Linked DNA regions of Solidesulfovibrio fructosivorans JJ]. The main gene of each other region encodes a partner of the protein of the gene in region 2 in a complex. Links are inferred from orthologs where the notes say so. Each region holds a gene or a part of one and is shown on either strand. Other genes may lie near its edges.

Region 1 (7,621 bases), on a different replicon or contig from region 2:
AACGCTTTGCAACGTCAAGGATGCCGACACGGGCAAGCTCACCAAGGGCGTGCAGCGCGTGGAGCTCTCCGAGCGCCTGGAGCGCTGTTTCGCCCAGGGCTACGAGATCGCCGTGCGTCCGCTCAGCAAACCCCTCGAAGACGACATGGTGTTCGCGCTCAACGCCTTCCGGCACGAGGTGAGCGGCAGGCCTTACGAAAAGCACCTCATCGAATTGATCAAATCCCTGTACGACGGGTTCTTTGGTGAAAACAAGGAAGACCTGAGTTCGCTTTTCTGCAGCGAACTTGTCGCCGAGTGCTATCAGCGCATGGGGCTGTTGCCCGAGGCGCCAGGCTCCAACGAGTACACGCCCAAGGATTTTTCCTGCGAAAAAGGCTTGTGCCTGGGGCGTGGCTACGGGCTCGAATACGAGATCGAGATCGACAGCCTCTAGGCTTGATGGTGAAAAAGCGGGGGAAGGGCCTTGCCGTCGCGGGGTCCTTCCCCTTTGGCGTTATGGCCTTCCCACGGGCGGCGAAACAGGCTCTGGCCCGCACGTTGCTTGTAACCGTTTGACGCCGCCAGCGTCGGAAGCCCTTTCCTTTTTCAGGCACGGCTTTTGCCTATCTCACGGCGGGGAGCGATGCACCCGGCAAAAAATTCCGCCCCCCGGGAGGTTTGGCATGAGCGTCCAGTCCATTGGGCAATCATCCGGCGACAATTGGCTCCAGCAGCTGCTTGCCAGCTACGGGCAGACCCGTTCCAGCCAGTCGTCCATCCTGAGTCTCCTGTCGCAGGGAAGCGACGCCACCGACGGCACGTCGGCAACTTCTTCCGACGCCTCCGCGTCCACGACCAGCTCCGTCGGAAGCTTCAACGACATCCTTACCGCGCTTCTAAACGGCACCGGATTGTCCTATGATATGGAAACCGGTTCCCTTACCGCGTCCGGCCAGGCCGAGGCGTCGGGGGAAGCCGGCATGCCGCCTCCCCCCTTCATGCAAGGGACCGGTCGGCCCGAACTGACCCGCAGCGCGACTGAAACCAAAAATGACGACGGCAGCACCACGCGCAACGTCACCATGACCAATGCCGAAGGCAAGGTGGTCGGCACCGAAAAAACGACCGAAAACGCCGATGGTTCGTTCACCACGGTCATGACCATGACCGACCCGGGGGGCAACACGTCCACCCGGACCATCAACGGCGAGAACACCGATGACGGCTTCAAGGTCACGGACACCCTCACCAATGCCGATGGCAACGTCCTGGAACGCCGCACCCACCTTACCGCCGCCGACGGCAGCGTCACGAGCTCCGTCACCCGCAACGGCCCCGACGGCGGTTCCGTGGCTGAAAGCGAAAGCTACGATGCCGACGGCAACCTGTTGTCCACCACGTCTTCGACCACGTCGCCGGCAACGAGCGTCGCCTCGGCCGACTCCACGTCGGGCGGCGCCGGCGCGTCGGGCGGTTCCTCCGCCTCCGGGGCGTCGTCCTCCGGCGGCTCCGAGTCGTCCGACAACGACAGCACCACGACCACCGTGACCACGACGTTCACTTCCGAGAGCATGCAGGAGACCATTACGGTCACGGACGTCAATGGCAAAATTGTAAGCCAAAAGACCAAGGACATCCCCTTTTCGCGCTCGGCCAAGGGCAGCAGCTTCGGCTCGAATGTGCCGGATGCGGACAGCCTGGCCGACATCACCGGCCAATACCTCCACCGTTATGGCGCGAACCGCTACGGTTCCGCGCAATCGCAAACGAAATCCGATTCAGGCAGCGGCGGGCTTTCCGTGGAGGCCTAGGCGGAAGCGGGACATGCGGGGGAAGGATGCTTCTCCCGGACAGGCAAGAAGGGCGACCCGGCGGTCGCCCTTCTTGCCTGGAAAAGGGAGGCGGGCAGGCGTCGGCAGCGAGCCTGGGAGAAGGGGAGGGGAAGCCCGGGACCTCTTCCTAAAATTTGCTTCTGGCCCGGCGCAAGGCCGCCTTGAGGTCGCCGAGGGCGGATTCGAAACCCTCGCGCAATTCGGCCAAAGCGTCGCCGCCGCCCTTGCGCAAAAGGGTCAATTTGTAGCGGGCCTTGTCGTAGGTGTCGAGTAGATGCTCGAGCTCCCCGGTCCAGCGATCGAAAGAATCCGGACCCTTGCCCTGGGCTTCCTTCTTCGCTTCCTCGATTTTGGTCTTGTACGTGGCAAGCTGCTCTTCCAGATCGACCCCGAAGGGCTTTTTGGCTTTCGGCATCGTGCGTTCTCCCTGGCTGCGCTCCTGGTTAAGGAATACCCAATGCCGGAAGTGAGGGCAAGGTTTTGGGGGCGAGAAGGCGGCTCTTGCGCAACGTCATGGGGTTTGTTAGAAGGCAAAACGTGAAGTCCGGCAGGGGAAAGAAATTCCGGGGAGGAAATCGCCCGGTCCCCCTGGCCAATCCGGCAAGGCGACTTATGTCTAACTTCAGACAAGCCCCGCGTCGAAACAGCCCGCCCATAGGGCGTGTAGGGGAGCGCGCGAGGTCGCAAACGCCACTGTTTAAGGACCAGACAAGGAGGAAGGCCATGAACGCGCGTGTGCAAAAATTATTGGTACTGGCTATGGCCGTGATGATCGGCTTGGCCGCTGTGCCGTCCCGTTCATTTGCCATGGGCGAGGCCGGCACGGCGTATGTCACGCCGGAATTCGGTTTTTATGGCGTGAGCCAGAAGGAAGTCGATTCCTATCTCACCTTCGGCGCCAGCGGCGGCTACTTCGTGATGGACGGCCTGTCCATCGGCCTGGAAGCCCTGGCCTATTCGTTCAACCAGCGCAAGATCGACCATAACACCCCGGCGGGGAACTTCGCCTACGCCGTGGCCCGCAACGACGGCTACACCCAGAATCCCTGGGCCTTTGGCGCCAACGCTCTGATCCGCTTCTACCCGGTGCACACCGAGAAGGCCGCCTTCTACATCGGCACCGGCATCGGCGGCCTCTTCTCCGGCGACCGGGTGCCGTTCTACAGCAACGGCGGTCGCGGCAACTTCTCCAACCCGACCCTTCCCGTGGACCTCGGTTTCACCGTCAACCTGTCCCAGAACGTGGCCTTCGAGCTGGCCGGCCGCTACCAGCGCATCGGCTTCGACAACCACGGCCTGGACGGTTGGGGTGGCCACGGCGGCATTCGCATCACTTTCTAGCTGACAAACGTCGGCGACTAGGGTAATTAGTCAGGCCCTCCCGCCCACAGGAGCGGGAGGGTCTGTTTTTTTCACGGAGCGTCCCATCGCCGCTTGACATGGGTAGGTGATGGGTCTATATGCCTCTGTCTTTGCCATACACTACGATTTTTTTGAACGGAGACGGCTATGCCCACGATCAACCAGCTTATCCGCAAGGAGCGGGCCCAGGTGACCAAGCGCCGCAAGACGCCCGCCCTGCAAGCCTGCCCGCAGCGTCGGGGTGTGTGCACCCGTGTGTACACCACCACGCCGAAAAAGCCGAACTCGGCTTTGCGTAAGGTCGCCCGCGTGCGCCTGACCAACGGCATCGAGGTGACCTCCTACATCCCGGGCGAAGGCCACAACCTGCAGGAACACTCTGTGGTGATGATCCGGGGCGGCCGCGTCAAAGACCTTCCCGGCGTCCGGTATCATATCATCCGCGGCACGCTCGACACCGCCGGCGTTGCCGACCGCCGTCAGGGCCGTTCCAAGTACGGCGCCAAACGGCCCAAGTAAGTTAAGGAGAGACGCGTATGCCGCGTAAAGGTCCGGTTTCCAAGCGTTCGGTGCTGCCCGATCCCAAGTTCGGCAGCCATCTGGTGACCAAGTTCATCAACCGTCTGATGTACGACGGAAAGAGGGGCGTGGCCGAGGGGCTTTTCTACAAGGCCGTGGACGTGCTGGCCGAGAAGTCCGGCGAAGATCCGCTGAAGGCCTTCGAGAAGGCCGTGGCCAACGTCAAGCCCCATATGGAAGTCAAGCCCCGTCGGGTCGGTGGCGCCACCTATCAGGTGCCCATGGAAGTCCGGCCCGAGCGGCAGCTCACCCTGGCCCTGCGCTGGCTGGTGGGCAATGCCCGGTCCCGGGGCGAGAAGGGCATGGCGGAGAAGCTTTCCGGCGAGTTGCTGGATGCCTATCACAATCGCGGCGGAGCCGTGAAAAAGAAAGAGGATACGCACCGCATGGCCGACGCCAACAAGGCGTTTGCCCATTACCGGTGGTAGTCGCACAAGGATAGCGTCGTGTCTAAGACTGTACCCATTGAGCGGCAACGCAATATCGGCATCATGGCACACATCGATGCCGGAAAGACGACCACCACCGAACGTATTCTGTATTACACCGGGGTGTCGCACAAGATCGGCGAGGTCCATGACGGCCAGGCCACCATGGACTGGATGGTTCAGGAGCAGGAGCGCGGCATTACGATCACTTCCGCCGCCACCACCTGTTTCTGGCGCGACCATCGCATCAACATCATCGACACGCCCGGCCACGTGGATTTTACCATCGAGGTGGAACGGTCTCTGCGTGTCCTCGACGGGGCGGTCGCCGTGTTCGATGCCGTTTCCGGCGTCGAACCCCAGTCCGAGACGGTCTGGCGGCAGGCCGAACGCTACAGCGTTCCCCGCATGAGCTTCGTCAATAAGATGGACCGCGTCGGCGCGGACTTTTTCCGTTGCGTCGACATGATCCGCGACCGCCTGGGCGCCAAGCCCGTGCCCCTGCAGATCCCCATCGGCGCCGAGGAGAATTTCCAGGGCGTCGTGGACATGATCCAGGGCAAGGCCGTCTATTTCGATACCGAGTCCCTGGGCAAGGAGTATGTCTACAAGGACATCCCGGCCGAGCTGATGGAGCGCTATGAAGAGCTGCACCAGCACATGGTCGAGGCCATTGCCGAGGAAGACGAGGTCCTCATGGAGAAGTACCTCGGCGGTGAGGAGCTCACCCCCGAGGAACTGATCGCCGGCATCCGCAAGGCCACCATCAACCTGGCCATCTGCCCGGTGCTGTGCGGCTCGGCATTCAAGAACAAGGGCGTGCAGCCCCTGCTCGACGCCGTGGTCGACTACCTGCCGTCTCCCGTCGACATCCCGCCCATCAAGGGCCACGATCCCGACGACGAGGAAAAGATCATCGAGTGCCCCTGCGACGTGAACGCGCCCCTGGCCGCCCTGGCCTTCAAGCTCATGAGCGATCCGTTCATCGGCCACCTGACCTTCCTGCGCCTCTATTCCGGCCGCATCGAGTCCGGCATGACCGTTCTCAATGCCAACACCGGCAAAAAGGAGCGCATCGGCCGCCTGCTCAAGATGCATGCCAACAAGCGTGAAGAGATAAAGTCCGCTGACGCCGGCGACATCGTGGCCGCCGTGGGCATGAAGATCACCTCCACCGGCGACACGCTGTGCGCGGACAACCGCCCCGTGGCCCTGGAGTCGCTCAACATCCCCGAGCCCGTCATCGAGGTCGCCATCGAGCCCAAGACCAAGGCCGACCGCGACACGCTGTCCCAGGCGCTTGGCAAGCTGGCCAAGGAGGACCCGTCCTTCCGCGTCAAGTCCGACGAGGAATCGGGCCAGACCCTGATCGCCGGCATGGGCGAGCTGCACCTGGAGATCATCGTCGACCGGCTGATGCGCGAGTTCGGTGTCAACGCCAATGTCGGCGCGCCCCAGGTCGCCTACCGCGAGACCATCACCAAGCCGATCAAGAACGATCTGCGCTACGTCAAGCAGACCGGCGGTCGCGGCCAGTACGGCCATGTGGTGCTGGAAATCGAACCCAAGGAAGACGGCGGCTACGAGTTCGTCAATGGAATCGTGGGCGGCGTCATTCCCAAGGAATACATCCCGGCCGTCGACAAAGGCATCCAGAACGCCATGAAGGGCGGCGTCATCGCCGGCTTCCCCCTGGTGGATGTCCGGGCCAAGCTGGTCTTCGGCTCCTACCACGAAGTCGACTCCTCGGAGCAGGCGTTTTTCATCTGCGCCTCCCAGTGCTTCAAGGAGGCCGTGCACAAGGCCGCTCCGGTGCTGCTTGAGCCGATCATGGCCGTGGAAGTGGTGACGCCGGAGGAATACATGGGCGACGTCATGGGCGACCTGAACGGCCGTCGCGGCCGCATCGCCAAGATGGATTCCCGGGCCGGCTCCCAGATCATCACCGCCAACGTGCCCCTGTCGTCCATGTTCGGGTATGCCACGGACCTGCGTTCCAAGTCGCAGGGCCGGGCCACCTTCAGCATGCAGTTCGACCACTACGAGAAGGTCCCGGCCGCTCTGGCCGAGGAAATAATGAAGAAGAAATAACGCCCGTAGCGAGACGGGCGAGGTGGAACATTAACGATCCGCAAGCGCGGATGTTCAGGGGGACGACATGGGCAAGGCGAAATTCGAGCGGAAAAAGCCGCACGTCAACATCGGCACCATCGGGCACATCGACCACGGCAAGACCACGCTGACGGCCGCCATCACGCGTCTGGCCAGCCTCAAGGGTTTTGGCGAGTACATTCCTTTCGACCAGATCGACAAGGCGCCCGAGGAAAAGGAACGTGGCATCACCATCGCCACGGCCCACGTCGAGTACGAGACCGACAAGCGGCATTACGCTCACGTCGACTGCCCCGGTCACGCCGACTACATCAAGAACATGATCACCGGCGCGGCCCAGATGGACGGCGGCATCCTCGTGGTGGCCGCAACCGACGGCCCCATGCCCCAGACCCGTGAGCACATTCTGCTCGCCCGTCAGGTCGGCGTGCCGCAGCTCGTCGTCTTCATGAACAAGGTCGACCTGGTCGACGACCCCGAACTGCTCGAGCTGGTCGAACTCGAGGTGCGCGAACTGCTCACCAAGTACGGCTTCCCCGGCGACGACATTCCGATCATCAAGGGTTCGGCCCTGAAGGCCCTTGAGGCCGAAGGCCCGGACAGCCCGGACGCCAAGCCGATCTTCGAGCTGCTCGACGCCTGCGACGCGTACATCCCCGAGCCCAAGCGCGACGTGGACAAGCCGTTCCTCATGCCCATCGAGGACGTGTTCTCCATCTCCGGCCGCGGCACCGTGGTCACCGGCCGTGTCGAGCGCGGTATCATCACCGTGGGCGACGAAGTGGCGATCATCGGCATCAAGGACACGGTCAAGACCACCTGCACCGGCGTCGAGATGTTCCGCAAGATCCTCGACCAGGGCCAGGCCGGCGACAACGTCGGCGTGCTCCTTCGCGGCGTCAAGCGCGACGAGGTCGAGCGCGGCCAGGTTCTGGCCAAGCCGGGCTCCATCACGCCGCACCGCAAGTTCAAGGCCGAGGTCTACGTTCTCAACAAGGAAGAGGGCGGCCGCCACACCCCGTTTTTCACCGGCTACCGTCCCCAGTTCTATTTCCGCACGACCGATATCACGGGCGTCGTGACCCTGGCCGAGGGCGTCGAGATGGTGATGCCCGGCGACAACGCCACGTTCAACGTGGAGCTGATCGCCCCCATCGCCATGGAGAAGGGCCTGCGCTTCGCCATCCGCGAAGGCGGCCGTACCGTCGGCGCCGGCGTCGTGTCGGAAATCGTGGAGTAAATATCATGGTTTCCATGCAAAACGATCGCATTCGCATTAAGCTTAAGGCCTACGACTACCGCATCCTGGACAAGGCGGTGGCCGAG
Region 2 (7,713 bases):
TTTGCCCGGGCCTCCGGGCCATTTAAGCGAAACCCAAGGCGCGGTTAGGCGTCCCCGGATTCCGTTTTCGCAACAGGTTCCCTGGAGGCAAACACCTTATCGACGAGGCCGTAGGCCACGGCTTCCTCGGCGCTCATGAAATTGTCGCGCTCGGTGTCGACCTGGATCTTCTCAATGGGCTGGCCGGTGTGCTTGGCCATGATCTCGTTGAGCGCCTCGCGGGTGCGTCTGGTCTCCCTGGCGTGGATCTCGATATCCGTGGCCTGCCCCTGGAAGCCGCCCGAAGGCTGGTGGATCATGATGCGGCTGTGGGGCAGGGCGTAACGCGTGCCGGTGGCGCCGGCGCAAAGGAGCAGCGCGCCCATGCTGGCGGCCTGGCCCATGCACAACGTGGAAACCGGCGGCATGACGTACTGCATGGTGTCGTAGATGGCCAGCCCGGCCGAAACGACGCCGCCCGGGGAATTGATGTACAGGGAAATTTCCTTTTCCGGGTCCTCGGACTCGAGAAAGAGCAGCTGGGCGCAAATCAGGTTGGCGACGTAATCGTCCACCGCGCTGCCGAGCAGGATGATGCGGTCTTTTAACAGACGCGAATAGATGTCGTAGGCCCGTTCGGAACGGCCCGTGGTTTCTATGACAATAGGGACGGTAGTCATTGTGCTCCCTTTTTGCGCCGGAGGGCGACACGGTGCGACAATTATGTTTGTCGCCAGCCGCCTTCGCCGCGACCGCAGGGGTTGGGGTTCCGGGCGAAACGACGGGCTGCCGCCGTTTCGCCCACCATGACCGCATTACAGGTCATGCAAAAAAGAAGCCAGCTTGTGACGCGCTACTCGCGCACGCCATACCCCTTGTCGTCTTCCTCCGGCTTTTCAGTGGCCGGCACCTTGGTCACAAGGGCATTGGCGTAAATGAAGTCGGCGGCCTTGTCCGCCAGCAGCTTGTCGCGCACCAGGATCATAAGCCCGTTATCCTCGTAGTAGCGCTTGAGCAGCACCACGTCCTGCCCGGTCTGGGTGGACAGGCGGTAGAAAAACGCGTCCATCTCCTGCGGGCTGACGGAGAGCTCCTCTTTGGCGGCCACGGCGGCGAGGAAAATCTGGGTTTTGACCAGCTCCTCGGCCTTGGGCTTGAGCTCGGCTTCCAGGTCCTCCATGGTCTTTCCCACGCCGGCGAGGCTCTTGCCCTGCCGCTCCAGCTTCTGCACGAAATCGTCGGCCATGCTGGAAAGCTGCTGCTCCACCACGGACTCCGGCAGGGGAAACTCCACCTGGGCCAGGAGGTTGTCCAGCAGCTTTTTCTGGGCCGAGGAGCGGTGCAGGTCCTCGCGGGATTTCTTGTAGGACATGGTAATGGCTTCGCGCATCTTGTCCAGGTTTTCGAAGTTGCCGGCTTTTTTCGCCAGCTCGTCGTCCACCTCGGGCAAAAGGCGTTCCTTGATCACGTGCACGGCCACTTTCATGAGCACGGTGCGGCCGGCCAGATCGGTATTGATGAAGTCGGCCGGGAAGGTCATCTCGGAAGAGCCCTCCTCGCCGGCCGGAATGGTCTTGATGAGGGCCTCGAACTCGGGCAGGGCCTGGCCTTCGCCAAGGCTCAGCTCGAAATTCTCGGCGCGCACGCCGGGAATGGGCTCGCCGTTTTCAAAGGCCTCGAAGGTGACGGAAACGACCTCGCCATCCATTGCCGGACGGGCGTCGGCAATGGGCTTGACCTCGGCCAGATTCTTGCGCACGCGCTCGACCACGGCGTCGATTTCGGCGTCGCCGATTACGACTTCCTCTTCCTCGATGGCCTGGCCCTTGTACTCGGGCAGATCGAAGGCCGGAGCGTGCTCGAAGGTGAAGGTGTATTCCAGGGACTCGCCCTTCTGGAGCGCGGCGTCGCTCACGTCCAGGCCGGAAAGCGGCGAGAGCTTGAGCTCGCCCATGATCTCGTTGATATGGACGTTTATGAGGTCGGTGGTGGCCTCGGCGGTGATTTCCTTCTTGAAGCGCGACTCGATGACGCTGGCGGGCACCTTGCCCTTGCGGAAGCCCTTGATGTCGGCCTTGGAGCGGTACAGGGCGACGGCAGTAGCCAGGGCGGCATCCGCCTCCTCGGCGGGGACGGTGACGTTGACCTGTGTTTTGACAGGCGAAATCTGATTGACGTTATATTCCAAGGCTTCCTCCAGGATTATCGCCCTTGCCGGGTCCGGCGGGCGGATTTCGGATCGATCGGGGCGTGATGTTGCGAATACGAAATAGGCAATACTACACGAAGAAAGAAAGAAAGGAAAGAACAAAAACCCGAGACATCGCGATCGGAAGAGGGAGAAAGGATGGAAAGATTTTGCGAGAGGGGGAACCCTTTAAAAAGGGTTCCCCCTCTCGCGCTCTCCCCTTCCGAAATTTTATAACGGTGAAAGCATGTGCCGGATAATATGCTTTTTTTACTATTAAAGTCTTTTGAAGGGGGGCGGGGGGAAACTTTTCTTCAGAAAAGTTGCCCCCGGTTCATCTCTTCGCCCTACCCCATCACGCCGTAGCCCCCGCCGCCGGGGGTTTCGATGCGCAGCCGGTCGCCTTTGCGCAGGCGCACGTGAAACTTGCCGGGCATGACCATCTCGCCGTTTCGCCGCGTCACGGTATTGACGCCGGAAGCGCCCTCCCCGCCCCCGTCCAGGCCCCAGGGGCCGCGAAAACGCCGGTCGGAGAGCACGGTCACCTCCATGGGGGCGAGGGCTTCGATCTCGCGCACCAGCCCGTCGCCGCCGGGATGTTGGCCCGGACCGCCGGAACCCTGGCGGATCGCATAGCGCGTGACGCGCAGCGGGTAGGCATATTCCAGCGCCTCGACGGGCGTATTGAGGGTATTGGTCATGTGGGAGTGCACGGCAGACTGTCCCGGGCCCTTCGCATCGGCCCCGGCCCCGCCGGCAAGGGTCTCGTAGTAGGTGAAAGATTTTTTGACGCGCGGGTCGAAGCCGCCCATGGCCACGTTGTTCATGGTGCCTTGCGAGGCGGCGGGAATGCGCCCGGGCAGCGCCTTGGCCAGAGCGGCCAGGATCACGTCCACAATGCGCTGGGAGGTTTCGACGTTGCCGCCGGCCACGGCCGCCGGAAAGCGGGCATCGACCAAGGTGCCGGCTGCCGTGCGCACGATGATGGGGCGCAGGCAGCCGGCGTTGGTCGGGGCGTTGCCGCCGGCCAGGCAGCGGAACACGTAGAGCGCGGCCGAGACGGCGATGGCGCCCACCGCGTTGACGCAGCCCGCCGTTTGGGGATCGCTGTCCGTGAAATCGAGTTCCGCCTCCTCGCCGCCGATGGAAAGCGTCAGGCGCACGGCGACGTCCTGGCCGCCGACACCGTCGTCGTCCAGGCTGTCCTCGGCTTCGTAGGAGCCGTCGGGCATGGCGGCGATGGTCGCGATCATGAGCCGCTCGGCGTAGTCCATGAGCGCCTCGGCCATGGCGGTCACGGTCTCCAGGCTGTGGGCCTTGACCAGGGCTTCCATGCGGGCGACGCCGGTGCGGTTGGCCATGATCTGGGCGGCGAAATCTCCCTGCCGCTCGGCCGGGGTGCGCACGTTGGCCAGGAAGAGGTTCATGACGTCCGGGACGATTTCGCCGCCCACGACGATTTTCACCGGCGGTATGACGAGGCCTTCCTGGAATATGGAGGTGGAAAGGGGCATGGAGCCGGGGGCCATGCCGCCGACGTCGGCGTGGTGGGCGCGGTTGGCGACGTAGAAGACCGGGGCGTCGGTGCCGGCGTAGACCGGGGCGACAAGCGTGATGTCGGGCAGGTGGGTGCCGCCCCGAAACGGATCGTTGAGCATGGCCATTTCGCCCGGGGCCAGTTCCAGCGCTTCGATGATGGAGGCCACGGAAAGCGGCATGGAGCCGAGATGAACGGGAATATGGGCGGCCTGGGCCACCATGTCGCCCTTGGCGTCGAACACGGCGCAGGAGAAGTCGCGACGTTCCTTGATGTTCGGGGAAAAGGCGGCGCGGGTCAGCGCCATGCCCATTTCCTCGGCCACCGAAGCGAACTTGTTCTTGAAGACTTCCAGGGTAATCGGAGTGATGTTCATGATCAACCTTTATTTAGATTCGCTTATTGCCAAAAGAATATTCTTATCAAGTTTAAGTTATTTTATTTCATTTTGAGCAGATTTTAAAGCAGCCACAGCATCATCAAACGAAGCACTTCCATCCCCAGCCCCCTTGATACCATCCTCAGCAGCACGACTCACTACATCAAAACTAACTCCGGATTCAATTTTTTTAGATACATCATCCAAAACACCAGCAACTGCATTCACCAACTCACTCTTTCTCCCGCTATCAATACCAGAATTATTATCCAGATACTTTGCAATAATATTTTCAACAAAATCATTTTTTCTTTTATTTTTCATCTCTTCACTAACCGATACTATTTTTTCAATAACTTCGACAGGAAAATCCATCTTTTTCAACTCTTTTCTTTTCAACAAAATATCCAAGTAATCTTTATATATCTTTAAACAAAAAGTTACTGTAGCAGCAAAAAACGCTGCCGTCTTAAATCCAGAATCAATAATAAGTGTAAAATCAGTTGACCCAATCGAAGACACTGTAAAAGCTTTTTTTTGATCTCCAACTATTTCAGACATAAAGTTAAGAGTCTTCTTTAGTTCACGAAATTCCTTTTCTAAAGCATCAAGCGAAAAATGCGATATATCTTCCTGAAATACAACGACTATCTTTGCATCATTGTCTAAGAGGACATACTCCTCAATGCCAACCCTTGCAAATCCACTGATCAAAGAGTTAAGAGAAGCCAAATACATGTTGAATTTGGCTTTCAAATCCAACAACACTTGTATCATTAATTTTCTGTTGTTTGCATAATTTTTAATGATAGATTTTATTTTCTCTTTTAATTCATCACCAAGCCACTCAAAAGCTTTTATTTCATTCAGAACAACTTCCTGATAAAGGCATGGCTTGTTCAATTTTAAATCATCAAGCGCTTCCAATAAGTTTGTAGTCGATTCTTCAAACTTACTATTATCGACGGTTGCTGAATTACGCTCAAATTCACTAAGCATTTCAATTAAAGCATTAAGCCTACCTCCGATATCAAATGTTACATAGTCATTTTGCAATACTTTAACAACAGAAAGTAGAATCGCAGTATCCACAGTATCCTCACCTAATAAACAATTATTTATGCGTATGTTTCTTCGTAACATCTCGCAAATACATTGCAAAATCTCCAATATACGCCTTACCGCCATGGTGGGCGAAGCGGCCGGGCACGCTGACGAACACCTGTCCGCCGATGTCGCGCCAGCGTTTGCAAAAGGCATAATCCTCGGGCAGATAGTCGCGCGTTTGCGGATCAATGGCCGTATCGAAAAAGGCGAAATTGTCCGCCGGCTCCTCATTGGTGCAACTATAGCGATAGCGCAAGTCCGGATAGGCGTCCATCAGGCGCGTCAGCGCCCGGCGGCTCACCATCATGAACCCCGTGGCCGCGTACTCCACTTCCAGAAATCCCTGGGCGTCCATGTGGCAGCCGGGCTTGAGCTTGACCGCGTAATCCAGGCTGGCCGCCTCGGCCGCCTGGGGCGTGGCCCCCGCCGGTTGCGCCATGACGCGGTCCAGACGCAGACCCTTGACCGGATAGACGCCGCAGACCACGTCCTTGCCGCTGCCGAGCAGCCGGGGCACCATGGCCGGAACGAACTCGATGTCCGCGTCGATGAAAAGCAGATGCGTGGCCCGCTCGTCGCGCAGGAAGGTGTTGGCGATGGAATTGCGGACCCGGGTGATGAGACTGTCGTTGGCGGGCGTCAGCAGGCGAAACGGAACCTTCGCGGCGTTGAGCACATCCTTGAGCGCCAACATGGAGAGCATGTAGGGCAGCGTGACCACCCCGCCATAACATGGCGTGCCGATAACAAGCATCCCGACGCCCCCGTCAGCCACCCGGTTTCAAGGCGCTGTTGCCTAATTTTCCGCCACCCTGCCCGGCCTGCCGGGTCTGGTTTCTTTGGCGGGCCGGCGGGGGCGGGACAGCCGCGCGCGGCGCATATTTGAAGAATACGCCTTCGCGTCCGCCCTGCCCCCGCCGGCCCCAGTCACAACGCCCCATCACCGGCAGCAAGCCATGGCCCTGACCACGCGCCATGCCCGGGAGCAATCCTGCCGCAACTCCATGGCCGAACGCTGGAAGGGCCTGGGGATAGAGCCTACCCCGTCAAGGGACGAAAAAGCCATTCCCCCCTCCCCCCCATGGAAAGTTTTTGAAGAGGGTCCAGGGGGAAACTTTTTCCAAAAAGTTTCCCCCTGGCCGCCGGAGGCTTCCTCTCTCACCTCTCCGCCCTCATCCTTCGGCATGCGTGTCGATGACGATGTTGCCGAAGCCGTCCACGCGTGCCTCGGCCTTGGGCGGAACGAAGGTGGTGGCCGAAATTTCGGCGATGAGCGCCGGACCGAGGATGCGGTTGCCGGGGGCGAGCTTTTCCCGGTCGTACCACTGGGCCGCGATCTCGCGGGTGCGCCAAACGAGGGGGCGTTCGCCGAGCTTGGCCTCCTCGGACACCGCCGCGACAAGGTGATCGGCCTCCTTGAACGGCGGCTTCTCCTGAACGGCGCGCGCCCGGATGCGAAGCGTGACGACTTCGATGACGGCCTTGCGGTCCTTGAAGCCGAAAATGTCCTCGTGGCGGTTGTGAAAGGCGGTGAAGGGGTCGGCCACGAAACGAATGGGCAATTCGTGGGACTGGCCTTTGTAGCGCATGTCGAGCTGGCGCTCGAGCACGATGTCGCCGCCGTCCAGACCTTCGGCCGCCATGCCCTGGCGGGCTTTTTCCTCCAGGGAGCCGAAAAGCCCGGCCAGCTCGAACACGTCGATCTTGTCCGAAGACAGCATGACGGTTTCGGAAAAATCCTTGACGATATCGGCGTGAAGCATGCCAAGGGCAGAAAAGAGACCCGGATGGCGCGGCACGACAACCGTTTGGACGCCGAGCAGCCGGGCCAGGGACACGGCGTGGAGCCCGCCCGCGCCGCCGTAGGAAAGCAGCGCGAAATCCGCCGGATCATGGCCGCGCTCCACGGAGATGACCCGGATGGCCCGCTCCATGGCCGCCTCGGCCACGGCCACGATGCCCTCGGCCGCTTCGACCGGCGTCAGGCCGGCCGCCGCGCCCAGGCGCTTGAACAACGGCGGCAGGCGATCGGAGGCAAGCGCCATTCCGCCGCCAAGGAAATGATCCGGGGCAAGCCGGCCGAGAAAAAGGTTGGCGTCGGTGACGGTCAGCCCCTCGCCCCTGCCGTAGCAGGCCGGCCCGGGATCGGCCCCGGCGCTTTGAGGCCCGACGGTCAGCGCCCCGCCGACGTCGAGGGCGGCCAACGAGCCGCCGCCCGCGCCCACGGTGTGGATGTCGATCATGGGCGTCTTGATCGGCAGGCCGGCAAGGCGCGTTTCCATGGCCACGGACAGACCGCCGTCGAGAAGCGAAACGTCGGTGGAGGTGCCGCCCATGTCGAAGGTGATGAGGCTGTCGAAACCGGCGGCCTTGCCCACGGCCAAGGCGGCAACGACCCCGCCGGCCGGGCCGGAAAGGATCGTGCGCACCGGCTCGTGGCGGGCCGTTTGGGCGGTGATGAGCCCGCCGCTCGACTGCATGACCGAAAGCGCCGCTTCCCGGCCCAGCCCGGCTTCCAGGTCG

What was found.
Region 1: the proteins of tig (region 2) and rpsG are in contact, whole or in part, in a crystal structure (PDB 3GTY), measured with the Thermotoga maritima proteins. The link is inferred for Solidesulfovibrio fructosivorans JJ] from one-to-one orthologs. Residues at the interface, in WP_004081061.1 of Thermotoga maritima: Glu122, Val124, Val129, Leu130, Tyr133, Glu188, Gly259, Ile262, Tyr263, Glu266, Ser270, Glu273, Gln274, Glu277, Arg308, Gln311, Ile312, Ser315, Tyr316, Glu325, Arg329, Arg336, Leu363, Phe366, Trp367, Arg373, Leu377, Arg381, Leu384, Glu387; in WP_004081843.1 of Thermotoga maritima: Lys34, Lys52, Lys55, Glu59, Arg62, Gln63, Glu66, Asn67, Lys69, Val71, Arg95, Ala109, Lys110, Lys111, Gly112, Arg113, Pro114, Glu117, Glu121, Ile124, Ala125, Tyr127, Asn128, Asn129, Thr130, Gly131, Lys135, Asp139, Arg142, Met143.

Annotation. Positions count from the first base shown.
Region 1 is NZ_AECZ01000009.1:119,458-127,078, forward strand. Bases 2,551-5,447 are described here. They hold rpsG (30S ribosomal protein S7), read left to right. Parts: upstream 2,551-3,712; coding sequence 3,713-4,183; downstream 4,184-5,447. Other genes in these bases: DESFRDRAFT_RS08475 (outer membrane beta-barrel protein), read left to right, coding at 2,551-3,155; rpsL (30S ribosomal protein S12), read left to right, coding at 3,324-3,695; fusA (elongation factor G), read left to right, coding at 4,202-5,447. Also shown: DESFRDRAFT_RS08460 (C40 family peptidase), read left to right, coding at 1-436; DESFRDRAFT_RS08465 (hypothetical protein), read left to right, coding at 666-1,793; DESFRDRAFT_RS08470 (sll1863 family stress response protein), read right to left, coding at 1,942-2,229; more of DESFRDRAFT_RS08475, read left to right, coding at 2,538-2,550; more of fusA, read left to right, coding at 5,448-6,274; tuf (elongation factor Tu), read left to right, coding at 6,342-7,535; rpsJ (30S ribosomal protein S10), read left to right, coding at 7,541-7,621.
Region 2 is NZ_AECZ01000039.1:25,356-33,068, reverse strand. The notes cover bases 1-2,989. They hold tig (trigger factor), read right to left. Parts: upstream 2,168-2,989; coding sequence 833-2,167; downstream 1-832. Other genes in these bases: DESFRDRAFT_RS18260 (hydantoinase B/oxoprolinase family protein), read right to left, coding at 2,515-2,989; clpP (ATP-dependent Clp endopeptidase proteolytic subunit ClpP), read right to left, coding at 45-659. Also shown: more of DESFRDRAFT_RS18260, read right to left, coding at 2,990-4,080; DESFRDRAFT_RS22400 (hypothetical protein), read right to left, coding at 4,138-5,175; DESFRDRAFT_RS18255 (hypothetical protein), read right to left, coding at 5,198-5,944; DESFRDRAFT_RS18250 (hydantoinase/oxoprolinase family protein), read right to left, coding at 6,363-7,713. UniProt on the Bacillus subtilis protein: Involved in protein export. Acts as a chaperone by maintaining the newly synthesized protein in an open conformation. Functions as a peptidyl-prolyl cis-trans isomerase.